One region of the Ferdinandcohnia sp. GQ5 genome, then DNA from elsewhere that is predicted to be linked to it. Evidence: riboswitches for the same ligand, from Rfam matches in the RefSeq annotation. Region 1 holds a riboswitch; each other region holds the start of a gene.

Region 1 (4,670 bases):
CCGAGGTGGAAAGCTCGAAACAGCATCATTAACTTTAACAAGCAATACGACTGGAATTGAATAATTGACATAAAAGGCCCCAAATCGAATCAGATTTGGGTCTATTTGCGTAGGGAAACTCTCCGACATTTTTTTCTATTGCCGACACCATTTCCCGGGAAACGACAGCGTGTATTGGTTGTTGACAGAAAATTTAAACAGATGCACAAACGCTCTAGACCATAGGAATTATGCATGTTACTAACTATTACCTAAGCATCACGCATTTTTTAAAATGCTTTCAAAAGAAAAATGAATACAGATGACTTATTAAGGCAATAATCTGGTCTCAAATAACATCAAATGCCATATAGATTACTACCACTTAAAAACTAGGAGGGGTTTACAATGAGTCACTATTTATTGAAGCAATTTGAAGTATTAAAAGGTCGTTTCCTTGGCGAACTAGAGGATATAACAGACGACATAATTAATATTCAACCGGAGGGTTTTAATAATACAATTCTTTGGCATGTAGGTCATCTCGTTACGGTCAATGAGCAGTTCATGTTTGGTTATCCGAAGAAATCTACTTCTCTACCGGAAAATTACATAAACCTATTTGCTAAAGGAACTAGTCCTGCAGATTGGAATGGAGATATTCCCTCAAAAACAGATCTTGTAAATCAATTTACCAATCAGGTAACTAGAATACAGCAAATTCCTGTTGAACGTTTGGAAGAAAGGCTGAAACAACCCTTTCTTGGGCTGGAAACCTTTGGTGAAATAACGAACCTAGCACTCTTCCATATTGCCTACCATTTAGGCCAAATTCATGCGATGAAGCTTATGCTTCAAAAATAAGTAGCTACTATCCGGAAAGATGCACATTCAACTTGTATACTATAAAAGTATAAAAAGCACTTGACAATTCTAGTGAAAATAAAAATGTCAGTGTGTTTTTAGTTCAATAGTATGATATGATAAGAGTATGTCATCAAAAGGCCTTTCATTCTTAGTGCTATTAAGAATGAAAAGGGGATTTTTGATTTGAAGAAGAGAACATGGACATATGAAGAAATAGAGTTTTTGAAGGATAATGTAGGCCGTATGAAAATCTCTACCATTGCCAATCACCTTCGTAGGACGGAAACGGCAGTTGAGTTAAAGATTAAAAGATTAGGGCTTTCGAACACGAAATCCTTTACTGGTCAATTGACTATGCACGAATTGGCAACTCTATTAAAAATTGATCCAAAGTCTGTAAAGCTATGGATTGATAACCATGGACTAAGGTACACAAAAAAAGCAACACGAAATACTCGAAAATTTTACTTTATTAAACCCGAGGATTTTTGGGATTGGGCAAAGAGGAACAAAAGCCGAATTGACTTTTCAAAAATTGAAAAAAATGCAATCGTTCCTGAACCATGTTGGGTGGAAGGAGAGCGTTCAAAGCAAAAGAGGGTCAATTACCGGGCGTGGACTACAGTAGAAATTAACTCTATGATTGAGCTTGTGGCAACAGGTACTCCGTTTTCCGATATTGGGAAAAGACTAAACCGTAGCCCAATTAGCATCCAACGTAAATACCAGCGTATGAATCAAGCAGTGAAATAAATACATCATTGATAAAAACCAAACTATACAAAAGGCAAAATTGTTGAAAGACAATGACGCAAAGCCACGGGCCTAAGGAGGATAACTCTATGGTGGCCGGGTTGCTATAGAATGGAAGGGTTCCTTTATTTGATGACGAAAAAATGGGAGATACTAGTTGAACTAGTTCTCCCATTTTCTTTTTCTACATTATTGATCCAGTGAATTGTTATCTATTTCTTTTACACCTTTCATAATTTGCATTGCAAAACCGACACAAACTAGAATAAGACTAAAAACAAGAAAATATGCTACAAACATGTAACTCTCACCTCATTATAGTTTTTTTCTATTTCTATCTTTAGTATAGTGCGAACCTAAATAGGATTCTGTGATTTAAATCACAGAATCGCTTTATTTTCGAACCTTTGCTATGCGGAATTGGAATCAATTCTCGTTGTAGTTCCTTTTTAATTGTGATATATTTTTTTAGATACAATCTGTGATAACGGAAGGATAATTTACATGAGCTATATAGATGAAGTTCAAAAACGAAGAACGTTTGCCATCATCTCCCACCCGGATGCCGGTAAAACGACGATGACTGAGAAATTATTATATTTTGGTAATGTAATTCGTGAAACAGGTACGGTAAAAGGAAAAAAATCAGGAAAATTTGCTGCGTCGGACTGGATGGAGATTGAAAAGCAACGTGGGATTTCAGTTACGTCAAGTGTGATGAGTTTTCCATACCAAAACTTTTATGTCAATATTCTTGATACACCAGGACACGAGGACTTCAGTGAGGACACTTATCGTACGTTAACAGCTGTGGACAGTGTTGTGATGATCATCGACTCCACGAAAGGTGTCGAGCCACAAACGATTAAACTATTTAAAGTTTGTCGTATGAGAGGTATTCCAATTTTTACATTCATCAATAAGCTTGACCGTGAAGGAAAAGATCCACTGGAACTTTTAGCCGAAATTGAAGAGGTCCTTGGTATTGAGTCTTATCCGATGAATTGGCCAGTTGGAATGGGGAAACGATTCTTAGGGATTGTTGACCGTTACAACAAACAATTTGTACATTTTACTGGAAATGAAGACGAAAAAATCATTTCATTACAGGAGCTAGAGGACGGCAAATATCCTGAAATTACAGATAGTCCGATTTATGAAAGTACACAAGATGAATTACTTTTATTGGACGAAGCAGGAAATGATTTTGATGTGGAACGTGTAGCCAAAGGTGAACTTACGCCCGTCTTCTTTGGTAGTGCGCTCGCAAACTTTGGTGTAGAAACGTTTTTTAATACATTTTTACAATTTGCTTCAGAACCGAAGCCACGTAAAACAAATCTTGGCTTAATTCCACCAGAGGACGAAACGTTCTCAGGCTATATTTTCAAAATCCAAGCAAACATGAACACGAAGCACCGCGACCGAATTGCATTCCTTCGCGTCTGCTCAGGGAAGTTTGAACGTGGAATGAGTGTCAACATCACTCGTACAGGCAAATCAATCAAGTTGAATCAAACCCAGCAGTTTATGGCTGCAAGCCGTGAAACAGTAGATGAGGCTTATCCTGGCGATATTATAGGGATTTATGATCCAAATGTCTACCAAATCGGCGATACCCTTACAGCTGGAAAAGAAGATATGCATTACCAGGAATTGCCTGTGTTCCCACCTGAAATGTATCGTAAGGTACGTGTGAAGAACGTAATGAAAGCAAAGCAATTTAGAAAAGGTATTGAACAGCTCGTTCAAGAAGGGGCAATTCAATTATTCAGACAGGAATCAAGTGATGAGTTCATTCTTGGTGCGGTTGGCCAACTTCAATATGATGTGTTTGAATATCGATTAGAGGGAGAATATAATGTCTCTGTTGAGTTCACTTCACTTGGAAACAGGATCCCAAGATGGATTGGCAATAAAGATGTAGATACTCGCCTATTTGACTCAAGAAGTCTACTTGTTCGGGACCGTAACGACCGATATGTCGTGTTATTTGAAAATGACTTTACGTATCGTTATTTCCAAGATAAAAACAAGTACGTTGAACTAATCGACTTCTATGAAAGTAATGACTATAAAGGTGTGTAAAAACATGACTCTACGACGCTCAGAAAACTTCTCTGGGCGTTCATGTTTTGTAGAAAGGAATTGGGATGAAAAGGGATTATATTCAAAAGATCTTCAATCAAGATGAACCAAATATGAAGATTATAACAATACTGCTGTTGATAGTAAGTGCACTTTCAATCTTCTTCTCAATCGGTATAGGGCCAGTCTCAGTTCATCCACTTACGGTCATCCAAATTCTTTTAGCCAAACTTCCCTTTCTTACTATTGAAAATAACTGGACTCAGGTTGAGTATAATATCGTTTGGGGTTTGCGCCTACCAAGAGTGTTATTAGGAATGATTGTTGGTGCTTCATTAGCGATAACAGGGGTAGTTATGCAGGCATTGGTACGTAACCATCTTGCAGATCCATTCATTCTCGGTGTTTCATCAGGTGCATCTGCAACGGCAACTTTAGGTATGTTATTTGGTGCTTTTTCAATTTTCGGTACTTATTCACTTTCCATTAGTGCGTTTATTGGCGCTGCTGTGACGATTATTTTAGTCTATGTCCTTTCAAAGGTGAACGGAAGAATCAATGTTACTCATCTCTTACTTTCAGGTGTCGCCATCGCACTGATGATGGATGCTTTAACAAGAACGATTACGCTAAGTGCTCCGAACGCGTTAGGCTTACATAATGCTACCTTTTGGATGTCAGGTAGCTTGGCAGGAGCAAAATGGGGCTATTTAACACTGCCTCTTATAGTGTCAGTGATTTGTATGATTGCTTTAATGAGCCAATACCGTGCCCTTAATGCCTTACTTTTTGGTGACGAAACAGCGGGAACATTAGGCTTTAATGTGGGGAGATTACATAAACTGTTAATCCTTGTGGCCTCGCTTTTAGCTGGTGTCACGATAGCGGTGAGTGGCTCAATTGGATTTATCGGTTTAATGGTTCCGCATATTACAAGACTTCTCGTTGGTTCAGATCATAAACGTGTTCTTCCTGTAAGTGCC
Region 2 (4,670 bases), on a different contig from region 1:
GGGTTTTTTGTTGAAGTTTTGTCACAATTTTCCTTTGCAAAATTTGCTGAATAGTGTAAAATGGATTTTAATTGGAAAATGAAAATGGTAGGTAAAAAGTATGAGTTCTGAACAACTTTTAAAAATAATGGTAGACATTCAGAAAAAAGTAGAAGAAACAACTACTATCACAACTGAAGAGGTTATGCAGGATTTAATTGGCAAGTTAAAAGATTGTCACTCTGTATAACTTGATCAATTTTAAGGATGAAGTCAGAGGATGAACTCTGGCTTTTTTTATTTCAAGATAAAGCCTTTCGTAATCTCCTAAAATATGAGAATATGTAATTGTTTAGTAACTTTATTGCTTAGAAGTCCACTACTTATATTAGTAAGACAATGGTAAAAGAGTTTACAATTTAAGGAGTATAACCCTTGGCTGAATAAAGTTATGCCTCCGGCGGATGCCACGATTTTTCAGTGGATTTTTTTCGAGAAAGCTCGAAAAAAATCGGGCGCAAATACGCCAAGGCGCATTTGATTCAATAATTTAGGAGGAACTCAGATGACAAAGGTTCGTTTTGGTGTTTTATCAACCGCGAAAATTGCGCGAAATACAGTGATTCCAGCGATGGAGCGTGCACATAATGCAGAGGTTGTGGCTGTTGCGAGTGAAAGCGGGAAGGCGAAAGACTTTGCTGTTGACCTTGGCATTCCAAAGCATTATGAATCATACACCGATTTATTGAATGACCCTGAAATTGATGCGGTGTACATTCCGCTTCCAAATCAACTACATAAACAATGGGCGATTGAAGCTGCGAAGCACGGAAAACATGTGCTTTGTGAAAAGCCAGCAGCATTGACCTCACAAGACGTGGAAGAGATGGCGACAGCTTTTAAAGAAAACAATGTGATTTTCATGGAAGCGTTCATGTATCAGTTCCATCCACAGCATAACCGTGTGAAAGAAATGATCGCAGGAGGCGAAATTGGTGATGTGAAGTTAATTCGCTCAACATTCTCCTTCCTCCATGATTTGAATTCTGGAAGCATTAAGATGCAAAAGGATCTTGGTGGCGGCGTGTTATATGATGTGGGTTGCTATTGCATCCATGCAAGTCGTTTGATTACGGGTGAAGAGCCAGTTGAAGTGAAGGCAGCTGCAAACATTCACCCGACACATGACGTCGACATTACGGCAGCAGGTACGCTGAAGTTTGAAAGTGGCGTAATTGCGAACTTTGATGTTAGTTTTGAGCAATCATTTAAGGAGCAGTATGAAGTGGTCGGCACGAAAGGTTCGATCGTAGTGAAGCATGCATTCCGTCCTGACAATGAAGGTGGAAACGGTGTGCTTGTGGTGAACAACGAAGGAGGCCAACGTGAAGAAACGGTGCAAGGTGACCAGTATAAGCTTCAGGTGGAGCATTTTGCAGAAAGTGTTCTTTCTAATAAACAACCGATGTACAACCTTGATGAAACGTTGAAAAATATGCGCGTGATCGAGCAGGCACTTACTTCCGCTCGTAACTAAAAAGTCAGCCCCCGGGCTGGCTTTTTCGTTTCTTCCTTTTTTACTCTCCCTTACTCAAATCTATCAAAATTTCTCTCCCAAACATGTATATCTATCAAAAATCCGGCAATACTAGATTACTAGAAGATGGGACACAGGGACAGGTCACTTGTCCCAGAAAAATGGAGGGATTCGAAGATGATGAAGGTGAATGTGGAGTTACCTGAGGTTCTACCGGCGAATAAGGAAGATTTTATGAAATTGTTGCTAGAATTAGTAGTGAAAAAGTAATGGGAATTATGATGTGGTCTATTGTTGAAGAGTAGAAAAACTTATATACTAATAGAAGAAAACGTATATCAGAATAGGGCAAACTCTCCGAAAGGATTGGACGCAAAGCCTAGGGTCTACCGTACACTGTACCATGATCGCCTGGCTGCCAATAATGTACGCTTGTTGGGCCATTCTTTTAGTGATTGGTCTTATTTTTTTGCCTGATTTTCTACTATTCTACGAGGAAGAGGTACCATAGATGAAAAGTATTCGAACAAGGTTATTTGTTAGTTTTTTTGCCATTATCATCCTTTGTATAGGCTTAGCGACCTATAATTACATAGCGGTGTCCAATATGAATCAGAAAACGGACGATGTTGTGTCGGAGGAACTCTCCGTTTTACTAGAATATGATAGTTTGAAATACAATATTGCCCAGAGTATTGCGCTTGCGAGGGCGTATGTACTGTATGGGGATGATACCTATAGAAATGAGTATGATGTTTACTCGGTAGAATTTGATTTAACGGATCGAAAATTAAATGCAATGAAGGTAAAAGAGGTTGAAGAGCTTATAAGAGAAATGAAAAATTGGCGTGAATTGATGAAGGAAAAAGTTTTTGCCCCTTATGATAGCGGGGATACTGAGCTTGCGATGCATAATTTGAAGACGTATATCCAGCCGAAGTCAAATGAATTGATGGAACAAGTTAAAAAGCTCACGGATGATCGAGAAAGACAGATTGTCTCAACGGGTACGGACGTTGTGAAATATGGTCAATCCGTGAACTTTGTAGGACTTCTGGTCACAGCTGCTGTGATTATTTTAGGAATTGTGATTTCGATTTATACCTCTGTGGTGATTGCTAGACCGGTAAAAAGTGTTGCAAGTCGAATGAAGGCGATTTCCAATGGCAATCTTCAATCGGACCCAATTAAAACGAAGCTCAAAGATGAAATTGGTCAGCTTGTTTTGGCGGTTAATGAGATGAATGAAAATTTAAAAGGCATGTTTAAGAAAATGGTTGTCGTCTCCGACAGTGTCACTGGTCAAAGTGAAGAATTGACCCAGTATGCGGATGAGGTTATGGCGGGCAGTCAGCAGATAGCAGTCACAATGGAGGAACTTTCACGCGGTGCAGAAGACCAGGCGACGTCTGCTACCACATTAATTGAAAAAATGTCCACGTTCTCGGACGAAATCATGCATGTAGCGGTTAAGGGCGATAGTATTAAGGAACAATCACAAGGCATGCTTGCCATGACAAACGACGGCAGTTCATATATGGAAACATCGATTCAACAAATGTCGAGCATCTATGAAAAAATGAAACAGTCACACGCGCTTGTTGTTGGTCTGGACCATAAAACAAACGAGATTACGAAGCTTGTTAAAGTTATTCAGGAGATCGCGGGGCAAACGAATCTTTTAGCATTAAACGCAGCAATCGAGGCAGCCCGCGCAGGAGAACACGGAAGAGGATTTGCGGTTGTTGCCGATGAGGTTCGAAAGCTTGCAGAACAGGTTGGTAAATCGGTCGCAGAGATCACAGAGATTGTAAAAGGTATCCAAACAGAATCAAAGCAGGTCGTTCAATCCTTAGATGACGGCTATCAATCCGTTGAAGAAGGCACCAACCAAATTCAAACGACCGGAAAAACCTTTAATGAATTGAAACGAACAATTGAAGAAATCGGTACACAAATAGAAGCAATGTCAAGCTCGTTATACGGGGTACTTGAAGATACAAGAGAGATTAGCGGTGCCATCGAAGGAATTGCGGCTGTCGCTGAAGAATCAGCTGCTGGCGTTGAACAAGTATCCGCAACCGCCCAGCAATCCAGTAGTTCCATGGAAGAAGTCGCCAAAAGCGCCAAACAACTCGAAGAAAACGCCGGCGAACTAAACGAACTCATCCAAGCCTGGGACAAATAGTGCTGGGGGAAGGACCCTTAGGGCAAATTTCATGTGCCAGGATTCCAGCCGCCGCTGTAACCTCCACTTTGGGTCCCAGCTGAACCTTGGGACACAGGGACAGGTTCCTTGTCCCAGAAGGCTGATGGACTCCTCCACAAGTGCCATGGTATATTATAGAAAAAAGGGAAGAGAGGAACTTCAGTAGTGGTAAATATCGGTGACATTCTTTTTCAATTATTTGCACTTCTCGTTCCATTAAGCATAATAGCGGTACTCGTTTATGTGGTACGGTTCTCAAAGCGGGTTAAACGAATGGAAGCGAAGCTAGATGAACTATCGAAAAAAGTAGAGTAGGACTTGGGAGAGAATCCCAGGTCTTTTTTTCTGAGAGTGTTGGTGACCAGTTTTTATCTCAGAAAAAGGATGCCAGTGTTGGCATCCTTCATTTTTTTACACTTACTTTAACATTACGAAACATGAATTTGGTTTTTTCTTGTTTGTTCGTGAGTACCATCGCGTCAATCTGGGAGGTGGTATCCTGCAGCTCGACCTCAAGCTGAATCGTCCGCCACGGATCATGCAAGCCAATCACCGGCGATACCGTCTCAGCTAAAAAAGTTCCTCTTGCATCAGTCTCATCCACAAGTAAGTAAACGGCGGCCTCTCCCTTCACCTGAACCTCAAATATAATTGTTTCCCCACCTTTTACCCCTCTAGGTGAAAAAACAAATCCTTCGTTTTCCTCAGCGCCCTTCGTTTTTACCTCAAAAGTACCTTCCTCGACCTGTACGACCGTAGCGCTCACACCAAAAAACGGTGACTTCTTCTCCGCAGCAGAAGCAGGCGATACCGAAAGAAATAATAATGCTATACAAAGTAAAAATTTGAATTTCATCATAAGGACCCTCCTTTGAAACAATGAGTCTGTTCCATTAGTATGTGGAAAAAGGAGGAAAACATGTAAGGCATAAAAAAACAACCGGT
Region 3 (4,670 bases), on a different contig from region 1:
ACGTAATCACCTTTATGGAAGAAGATGAAAAACTCATCACTCACAGAATTACTGAAGTCCTAAAAAACGAGAATCAAGTGATGTATAAAACAAAAGGGGATAATAACAATACAGAAGATATTAATCCAGTATTAGCTCAAAATGTAGTAGCCGAATATCGTGGATTAACGATTCCTTATCTTGGATATTTTGCTGATTTTGCAAGTTCAAAAAATGGAACAATCATATTAATGATAGTCCCAGGGGTTTTGATCTTCCTATATTCTATTTTCTCACTTTGGAGAACAATTTCAAAAATTGATATAAGCAATAAAACAAAAGATGCTATCGAAGAAACAAAAACTAATTAAGGATCAATATTCTTTAAATATTGATCCCCTTCTAGGGAAGGAAGGGAGCAAATAATGAAGTTAGGTAAGAGTTTTATTAGAATAATATATTTTATGACAGTGTGTACTCTTCTATTTTTTTTTCTAGCAAATCAAGTTAAAGCATCTCCATCTAACAACAATAAAGAAATAGATATCAATACAACACCTGAAAAAGTATTATTTGATGTTGATAATTTTAAACCGGGAGACTGGGCAACTAGAACATTAATCATAAAAAATAGTGGTACTGAGGATTTTAACTATTTAACTTCAGCAGATCGAAAGTCAGGATCGAAAGAATTGTATGAGGAGTTATTTCTAACTATTTCTGATAAGAATGGAGATATTTTCAAAGGAAAATTGGGGAATTTTAAAAAAATAGATCCTAGACCAATAGTAAGTGGTCAACAAGAGGAACTAATATTTACGGTAGAATTTCCTCCACATTTAGGGAATGAGTACCAGGGTTTAGCAACTGAAGTGGAAATGAAGTTCTATGCAGAAGGTACTTTAGGTGGAGTCCTTCCTGTTGATGGACCTAAATTGCCTGAGACTGGTACTAACACCTTTAATATACTAATTGCTGGTATAATTTTAGCTTTAGGTGGAGGTTTTATATTTTACTACCTGAGAAAACGTTTAAGATCGTGATTGATAGATATTTAATTTAATAGGGAGTATATTCGTTCGTGTATTCTTTATTGAGAATGAATAAAAGCGGATCATAGGATATATCTGAATAAGTTCTCAATATTAACTTAACTTTATTAATGATGATTTGCGAGGTTTCCAATGAAATTTATCCTCATTTTGCTAGCTTTTTTAAATCTCATAGACGCATTTATCACCCATTTCGGAATCCTTGGCGGCCATATATCAGAAGCCAACCCGTTAATGTACACAATATACGAAATCCATCCGGTCTTATTTTTACTTATAAAAGCAATGCTTTCTTTATGTTTGATTTCACTTTATTTTATCATTCGTATCCCAGTGAACCGATTAATTCGTTCTTTATCCTATGTAGCCACTGCTTTATATGCATATGTTTTTATCCTCCATGGCTATTGGATTACTCAAATTTTCTAAATGGAGGAGTCTCTATGTATACAAAAACATGTTCAAGATGTTATCGACCATCTTTTAGGAGCAGTAAACAAGGTAAATGGAACTGTCCAATTTGTAATCATAATCTCGCAACATTTCGTGCCCGTGATGCTGGAGAAGCATATCCTTCATCATTACAGAAAAAATACCCAATTCCTCAACAATCTGAATCCCACAGTAATACCACTTTCGATACATACATATAAAATAAAAAATGCTTCAGGCAACCAATGTGCCGAAGCATTTTCTATTTATTATCCATCTTCCATTTGTTGAATTCTAAGAATGATCGAAATTCCTCTTTGGAAACTCCTGATTTCATTGCCTCGCGTACTAGTCTAGTCCATTCTGAATCAAGTTCTACACTTTCAGGTTCTGATTGTTCATGGAGCAATTCGTTGACTGTAACTCCTAATACTGTAGATATTTTTTCAAGAAATTGGATAGAAGGGTTTGATTGGAGATTCCGTTCGATTGAGCTCAAGTATGATTTGGCAACTCCAGCGCGATCTGCTAGTTCAGATAGGGATAATTGTTTTTGCAAACGAAATGTTTTGATACGTTGACCAATCATTCTTTCTCACCTTCCTTCATATACCTATTATAGCATATAACGAAGTAAATGTTTTATAACAAGAACACAAAAAACTGAAAAATAAAAAGGAACCCGATAATTTAGGTTCCCTCGCATCCTTATGTTTCCAATCCGTAGCTTCAAAAGGTTATTGTTATATGTATAGATAAGGTCCGTTATGCTGTTTTACTTTGGAGGAAAGCTTGAATATCCTGGACGCTCATTCCCATCTCCACTGCTTCTAATATAAGGTCGATCCAATCTTGATCCAATTGCTCATCTTTGTTTTGTACTTCATTTAACATTTCGTTTCCTCCCAAAATACAATTAGTATTCCAGGCAGTCCAGCCGTCTTAATTGTTACGTCCAATCTTAGACCTGTGACTTTGCGTCCCTATTTTTCAATAGGTTTGCCTTTGTCTGTTCGAATGTTAGCCGTCTACCTAAAACGATAGTCTCTTATGTATAGAACCTTTGTATTACATTTAGAAGTATAAAACATGAAAATGAAATTTTCTGTAAAAATCTGTCGATGTCAAAATATTTACAAAACACGAAATATAGTTCGTCCGACCAATCGAATTTTAGTAGTTTTACTCTATTTATGTAGAATAAACTCGAATTATAGGGATTTAGACCTATAAAATGTAAACTTAATGAAGTGGTTGGTTAATACATAGTGATATTCTAACCAGGTTTTTTGTAAAATTACCAAAAAATTGTAAGGAATTTGTCGAACGATTTCTTTTAAAATACCCTCAAAAAAATAGTACCTACCCTCGGAAGGTGAGGATAGGTCAATTTTACATCGTGTTTTGACAAAGATAAAACAACCCGCCATTGATAATTTCGACAAGAACTTTCGGTTCGTATTGCTCTTTGAGTGCTTCTTTTTCAATTTCATAGCTTTCAGGTTTTTCTTCGATGCCCTCATAAAAGGAATTTAGCAAGGCTAAATCTTCGTCCCAGCGCTGCCTTGCTTCATCTGCCCAAGAGTGGTCCTGAGTTTCAACATACCCTCGCACATATTGCTGGAGACGGTTAATTCCACTTTGTGGCTTAACAAGCGGTGACATTGTATACGTATGATCAGGTATCTTAGGAGTAAGCGGCAACTTTTCAACTTTTTCTTGGAAATCTTCAACAATGATTCCATTAATAAGCTGTAACCCGAGTGACATCAGCACATCACGCTTGCGGTCACTCTTGTATGAAATTTTTACATTCAACCCAAGCCACGGGAAAAGAGGGGTATTCCCTTGTGCACCGGGCGGTGATTGCTGATACAAGCGTATATAACTTGCGAGCTTTTTCGTCGATTCAAAAATCTGATGTAAACGGGGGGCACCAAAATGAATAAAGTCGCCCTTCACATTGTCAGGCGTTTGATCCCGATCTGTAATTAATGTAAGCTTCATCGGATTTGGAGTTCCGCCTGTTTTTTCAACATATGTCCAATAAAAAGGTCGATTCATTAATTGCTTATCTAAATCAACGGTTAATTGTACGGTCATATATCCGGGATGACGTTCAAGAATTTCACAATGGTTTGAAACAAAATAATTCTCAAGAAAGTTAACTATTTCCTGTTGCTGCATGCTGCTCACCACCATTTTGTTCTTCAAAGCTTATGATAGAAGTTAAATTTTCCATCTTAATTTTCATTTCACCCTCACTCCGCGAACGAAGCATGATATCCTGAATATGGTCTTCGATGTTACCGAGATCCAATCTTGTTAGGATATCATCCAATTGTCCAATCACACGCTCAAACAGATTAATTTTTTCATATAATAGCTTTAAAATATGCTCTTCAACCGTGTTCTTTGTTGCGAAATTATAAATATGAACATCTTTTTCCTGGCCAAGGCGGTGAATACGCCCAATCCGTTGCTCAAGCCTCATTGGATTCCAAGGGAGGTCATAATTAATAATGTGGTTACAGAATTGTAGGTTAATTCCTTCACCACCAGCTTCTGTTGCAATCAAGACCTGGAACTTACCTTTAAACAATTCTCTCATCCAATCTTTTTTCCCGCGTTTAAATCCACCTCTAAATGGAACAGATGAAATTCCATTCTGTTGCAGAAACCATTGTAAATACATTTGGGTTGCACGGTATTCGGTGAAAATGATGACTTTATCATCGATTTGTTTGATTAATTCAACCGCTTTTTCAGCCTTAGAATTTTGTGTAACCTGTTCGACCTTTTTCATGAGGCCCATCACCATATCCTCAGGGACCGCGCTACTTCCGTCTTCATTCTTTTTCTCAAGCATTTTCTTCAACGTAAAATATACAGCCTCTCGACTACTACAAGCCTCTCTTTGTAAGGTTAAGATTGAGAACATACTGGATGCAAAGCCTGAAAAGCTAGACCGATAGGCAGAAATGGCATCATATAGTTCCTGTTCAGTCTCAGAAAATTCAATTGGCACTGTTTCCACCTTGCGTTTTGTCCACTCAATTCCTGTATCGTCACGGCGATTGCGGATCATCACCTTATTCACTAATTCTTTCAAATGCTCATGGTCATCGATTGAACGACTCTTCTTTCCGAAAGATTCCTCAAAATTCTCCTGATTCCCTAAATGCCCAGGCTTCAGCAATGAAACAA
Region 4 (4,670 bases), on a different contig from region 1:
CTCTTTTAGCCCTGCTTTTTCGTATAGAGTGCCAACATCCTGAATCATGCCATCTAGACGGTATGTTTCCAGATTATTCCCATGAATAACAACAAGGTCATAGTTACCGGATTTGTATTTCGTATAATGATCTTTTTCTTGACTCTCGACAATTTCATACTTGTCCTGAGAAGCATTGAATCCATCCGTAATCTTTTTCATGTAGGTTCCGTCACCACCGGTGAAACCGTTGATGAAAGTAATTTGAATCTTTCCATCTTTTGACTTAGACGCAGATTCATTGCCGCCTGAGCAAGCTCCTAAAATAAGGACACTAACGATTAATAAAACTAACCATTTAAAAGATTTCATTCTGATTTCCTCCTTGGAAATAGACTATCGTTTTAGAAAGGCTTTATACTATGCAAACACCTTCACATAAAACGCTTTCAACTTTCTGAAAATATTATTACATGTTTTATTGTTATAAATCAAGTATTTTTGTAATAATAATTTATGAAATAAAAAAAGCCTGATTGGAATAATATCCTTTCAGTCTCTTCCTATTGCAAATCAGTCCGCAACATATTGAATTTTCATGATTAATCCTTGTTCATAGTTTCCAAACTTGGAGCCAAACAAATTCAGTCCACCTAAATTTTTGGCATCTTTTTTAACACCAATTTGCAGCGAAATGTACGGCTTCTCTTGCAGTTTCAGGTCATCAATCGTCACGGTGGAGATTTTTACCCCATCTATATAACTGCCTTCGTGGTTTATTTTCCAATATTTCAACACACCATACTGAGTGTTGTGGGTTTCCCACCACCCCGGAGTTAAGAATCCCCTCTCGCCCCCAAAGTCTCCAGGGCTTGTCCAGCATCCGATTTCCTTTCCGTTAATCCAACAGGTGATATCAGAAGGCCAGTCTAGATTATGATAAGGAGCCTCCGAACATAATTCAACCGAGAAATTCAGCTCTTCGACCCATGCTCCGTAAGGAATCCTATTTGGGAAGTGATACTCAATATACCCGGAACGAAACCATATAAGTTGGGCATTTTTCCGTTCCGGCTCGTAAAAGGAACGGGGATCATCAAGGATATGGATGATTCCCTTATCGCTGAGCAGGCCACAGGTTGGTTCAATATCGCATTGCACATATTCGCCAATCTCAAGCTCAAAGGTTAAAATATCATCCTTTGGTGGTTCCTTCTCCTCAAGATCAATAATAATACGGTCATAGCGCTTTGAACTTACCTTCCGGCTCCCGCGACCGGGAACGATCTCAGTCGTGATTAATCCTGCCTCCTCCAGCTTTCTAACATTCACCGCTGTAGATGAAAACGGAATGTGTAACAAATCGGAAAGCTCATTTACATTTTTAGGGCCGCCAGTCAGAGAACGCATCATCTCCATTCGTTGTTCATTTGCGAGCGCTTTACATATTTCAATCGCTTCATGTAATGTTAATTGTAATGTTCTCAAAATAATCTTCCTTTATTACATATTTTATTATAATAAAAATACATGAAAAGGGATTTAACTGCAACTTTTCTTGTAAAGAAATAAGATTATCTAATTTTAATTTTACAATATTTTGTATTAATACTAAATTAGTAACTAGTTTAGTTGGTTACAAGTGAGTTTTTTGTCGTATTTTGTCAAAAAACGTTGTGAGGGATATTTTTTTAAACTATAATGAAAAGGATAAAAATATTATTTAATTAAAAGCTATAATGATAAAGGCAAACTTATCGAAAGGTAAGGACGCAAAGCTACGAGCCTAAAGCGATTTTGCAAGGGTAGTCGGGTTGCCGAATTAGCGGAGAATAGATGACTCCCGTTTTATTTCGGTGTAGTCATCTTTTTTATTAGGAAAATAAAAAAGATGAAAGGAGTGATTACTAAATATGATTAAAAATATGATTAAAAATGAATTATTCTCACACTTTTTCCAGCCCATTATTGATATTCAGACATGGACAAGGATTGGGTTTGAAGGACTTCTTAGAACCTCGTATTATGTAAATCCCGAAGAAACTTTTAAACTTGCGAAAACAGAAAAACAGCTCTATGAACTAGATTCGCGGTCTATTCATAAAGCTGCATTTACCTACCATTCGGCCGGATTTTCAAAAAAGGACGGATATTTGTTTTTGAATGTATTTCCATCTACCCTTACAAACCCAAATTTTCTGCCCTTTATTAAGAAAATTATTACAGAATATAACTACTTTAGTCAACAAGTCATCTTTGAAATTAGTGAAATGGAAACAATTACCGATTATTTAAGTTTAAGAGAGAATATTGCCATACTAAAAACAGAGGGTATTAAATTTGCTATTGATGATGTGGGAAAGGGAAACTCTAATCTAAAATCAATTATTGAATTAGATCCTAATTTTATTAAGTTAGATAAATATTTTTCTGAGAACTTGTATAGGGAACCTAAAAAACAAGAGTTAATTAAAACAATTCTCTATTACACTAATAATCATAATATTAACTTAGTACTTGAAGGACTTGAAACTGAAATGGATTTAGCAATTGCAAAATCCATTGGTGTAAAATACGGTCAGGGCTTTATTTTAGGAAGACCTAAAGCCCTTAAAATTGTATAAATGAGGTGATATGCTTGAGTTACATAGTTTTATCACACACTATAATTTTGTTTTTATTGTTAATCTTATTTATTAAAGTTGAGCGTAGACTATTAAAGCAAACCCAACAAATTGAGAACTTACATAAAAATAATAATTCATTGAAAAGTCAACTAGGGAAAGTAGAAAAATTCAAACTGGTCGAAAAGAGAGATTCTTGTAGACTTGAACTGCCTGGAATAGAGAGTACATTTACTCTTCTAGATTTTGGGAACAATTCTTTAGAATCATTAAAAAATAAGTCGTTTAATGGAATTGTTGATGATATTAGTATTGGTGGATTGAAATTTCATTCCTCTTATGAATTTCCGGTTAAATACAATATTATCATGAAAATAAACTTTACATTACAAGGTGAAGAATTCGATTTAAAAGGTAAAATTATCAGAAGAGAAGATCATATTAAGGGTAAATCAGTTTCGTATGGAGTACAGTTCCTTGATTTATCTATTAGTGACATTAAAAGATTAAATGTAACCCTTCACAATTTTCAAGAAACACAAAGAAATAAAATAAGTTAATTTAATAGTGTGAGCCCTCTACAACATCAATTTTAGAATATTGATTGTACCGCTGTTGCTTTATTTTTCAAATAGCTTCGTTAATGCTTGTAATGAAGGGCTCAAACTCCTTATCAGACTTCTTTGAAGAATAGGACGCAGAGAAGTATATCCCCAAAAATCCATCTAAAGTAATGTGCAAGTTATTCCATAAGTAGTTGATATCATAATTTCCATCTTTAAAAAAATGCCCCGTTTGTTTTTCTTGTAGTTCATCAATTTCAGCCTGTTTTTATATGGCCTTTGATTCCCTTAATTCACTTTGATAGACTAGTTCGATTAACCTTTTCAACTTTCATCATCATTGCATTGAATATACTTGTTTTATTATATTTCATGTTTTGGGAATCACTTGAAATTGTTTTTAATATTTTGTAGTTCAAGTTTCCATTTTCTGTGTTTTAAGTTCTTACGAGTAACCTTAATATGAAGGATGTTTCTAGGAGCGGGAGATTCTAACCACTTAGTCCGACAATTACTTAATCAGTGTGACAAACTTAACAGAAAGTTAAATCTTATTTGATGTATATTGTTAAATATAAAGCCTGCATTGAGTCCATATCTTTAGATTACTTCTATTTTTAACCTCATTAAATACCTCAAGGGGGAGCATTGTCCATGTTATTCTCAATAGAACAAATCGCAGCAGCAATCAACGTAATCAACAAATATGCAAAAACAGAATATGAATTTTACGATTTTTATCATATGAAAGAAAAAATTCTTAAAAAATTAATTAGAACAGGTCATGCAAGAAAAATAGGTTTGGATAATTACAATCTTCGAAATGGCGAAAGTCAAGTCCTTACTTCTGTTCAGGTCGGAACTTTTTACTTTCACACGACCCCAACTGATGAAGATTTAAAAAAACTAAAAATATTAAAATTTAGAAAAAGGCTTCAGAACCCCAAAGTACATATGGATATTACCGTTGCACGATATATAATCCTCACTTGTCTTAAAAACAATCATTCTAAAAATGAGTATAATAAGAGACATAAGCAAACAAATACTACTCAAACTTATCAGACTAAAACTGCACCTGTCATCAAAAGTAGAATTTCCAATGAAATGCGAGCAACATCCCAATGGTTTCAATAAGTATGGTTATAACCCTAGCACTACAAATCGTTTGGTTTATTTCTTCTAATAGATGTTCATCTAAGATGGTATATCAACCTTATATAAAATCCAATCAACCTTGTCATGAGAGGTAACATAAATGCAGCACCCATCTTATTTTCCCACGGACTTTTTGCATATTAGCCCCTCCTTCTAACGAATCCGCATGCGAAAGTACGTTCGATTAACGATTAATATATAATTATTAGGCTAAATTTGACTGTAATAAAAAATTATAGCGTTAATCCTTCTTCAGGATTAACGCTGGAAACACAAGTTCATATAACCTCTGTTATGTAACATTATATAATCACAAAGAACATGCAACTTTATTAGTTGCATGTTC

The links. A riboswitch is a leader RNA that binds a small molecule or an ion and turns the genes downstream of it on or off. The one in region 1 is predicted to bind cyclic di-GMP.
Region 2: linked by a shared signal. The riboswitch ahead of AC6CHV_RS24330 (methyl-accepting chemotaxis protein) and the one ahead of AC6CHV_RS04650 (peptide chain release factor 3) in region 1 are both predicted to bind cyclic di-GMP.
Region 3: linked by a shared signal. The riboswitch ahead of AC6CHV_RS21765 (DNA-binding anti-repressor SinI) and the one ahead of AC6CHV_RS04650 (peptide chain release factor 3) in region 1 are both predicted to bind cyclic di-GMP.
Region 4: linked by a shared signal. The riboswitch ahead of AC6CHV_RS07780 (EAL domain-containing protein) and the one ahead of AC6CHV_RS04650 (peptide chain release factor 3) in region 1 are both predicted to bind cyclic di-GMP.

Annotation. Positions count from the first base shown of each region.
Region 1 covers NZ_JCAXEW010000003.1:73,802-78,471, forward strand. Annotated here, with positions in the region: gene AC6CHV_RS04635 (trypsin-like peptidase domain-containing protein) at 1-64, shown strand, start outside; gene AC6CHV_RS04640 (DinB family protein) at 388-843, shown strand; gene AC6CHV_RS04645 (DNA-binding protein) at 1,030-1,599, shown strand; cyclic di-GMP riboswitch class I at 1,623-1,708, shown strand; gene AC6CHV_RS04650 (peptide chain release factor 3) at 2,104-3,687, shown strand; gene AC6CHV_RS04655 (iron ABC transporter permease) at 3,753-4,670, shown strand, end outside.
Region 2 covers NZ_JCAXEW010000028.1:24,705-29,374, forward strand. Annotated here, with positions in the region: gene AC6CHV_RS24320 (YwzD family small protein) at 101-229, shown strand; gene AC6CHV_RS24325 (Gfo/Idh/MocA family protein) at 545-1,516, shown strand; cyclic di-GMP riboswitch class I at 1,854-1,939, shown strand; gene AC6CHV_RS24330 (methyl-accepting chemotaxis protein) at 2,028-3,704, shown strand; gene AC6CHV_RS24335 (DUF4083 family protein) at 3,891-4,040, shown strand; gene AC6CHV_RS24340 (hypothetical protein) at 4,129-4,584, opposite strand.
Region 3 covers NZ_JCAXEW010000022.1:5,526-10,195, reverse strand. Annotated here, with positions in the region: gene sipW (signal peptidase I SipW) at 1-350, shown strand, start outside; gene AC6CHV_RS21785 (TasA family protein) at 405-1,022, shown strand; gene AC6CHV_RS21780 (DUF5658 family protein) at 1,164-1,460, shown strand; gene AC6CHV_RS21775 (hypothetical protein) at 1,475-1,684, shown strand; gene AC6CHV_RS21770 (helix-turn-helix domain-containing protein) at 1,726-2,052, opposite strand; gene AC6CHV_RS21765 (DNA-binding anti-repressor SinI) at 2,229-2,357, opposite strand; cyclic di-GMP riboswitch class I at 2,388-2,477, opposite strand; gene AC6CHV_RS21760 (YqhG family protein) at 2,856-3,650, opposite strand; gene AC6CHV_RS21755 (DEAD/DEAH box helicase) at 3,628-4,670, opposite strand, start outside.
Region 4 covers NZ_JCAXEW010000005.1:57,466-62,135, forward strand. Annotated here, with positions in the region: gene AC6CHV_RS07770 (extracellular solute-binding protein) at 1-351, opposite strand, end outside; gene AC6CHV_RS07775 (ArsR family transcriptional regulator) at 553-1,467, opposite strand; cyclic di-GMP riboswitch class I at 1,717-1,801, shown strand; gene AC6CHV_RS07780 (EAL domain-containing protein) at 1,893-2,603, shown strand; gene AC6CHV_RS07785 (PilZ domain-containing protein) at 2,618-3,163, shown strand; gene AC6CHV_RS07790 (YkyB family protein) at 3,821-4,303, shown strand.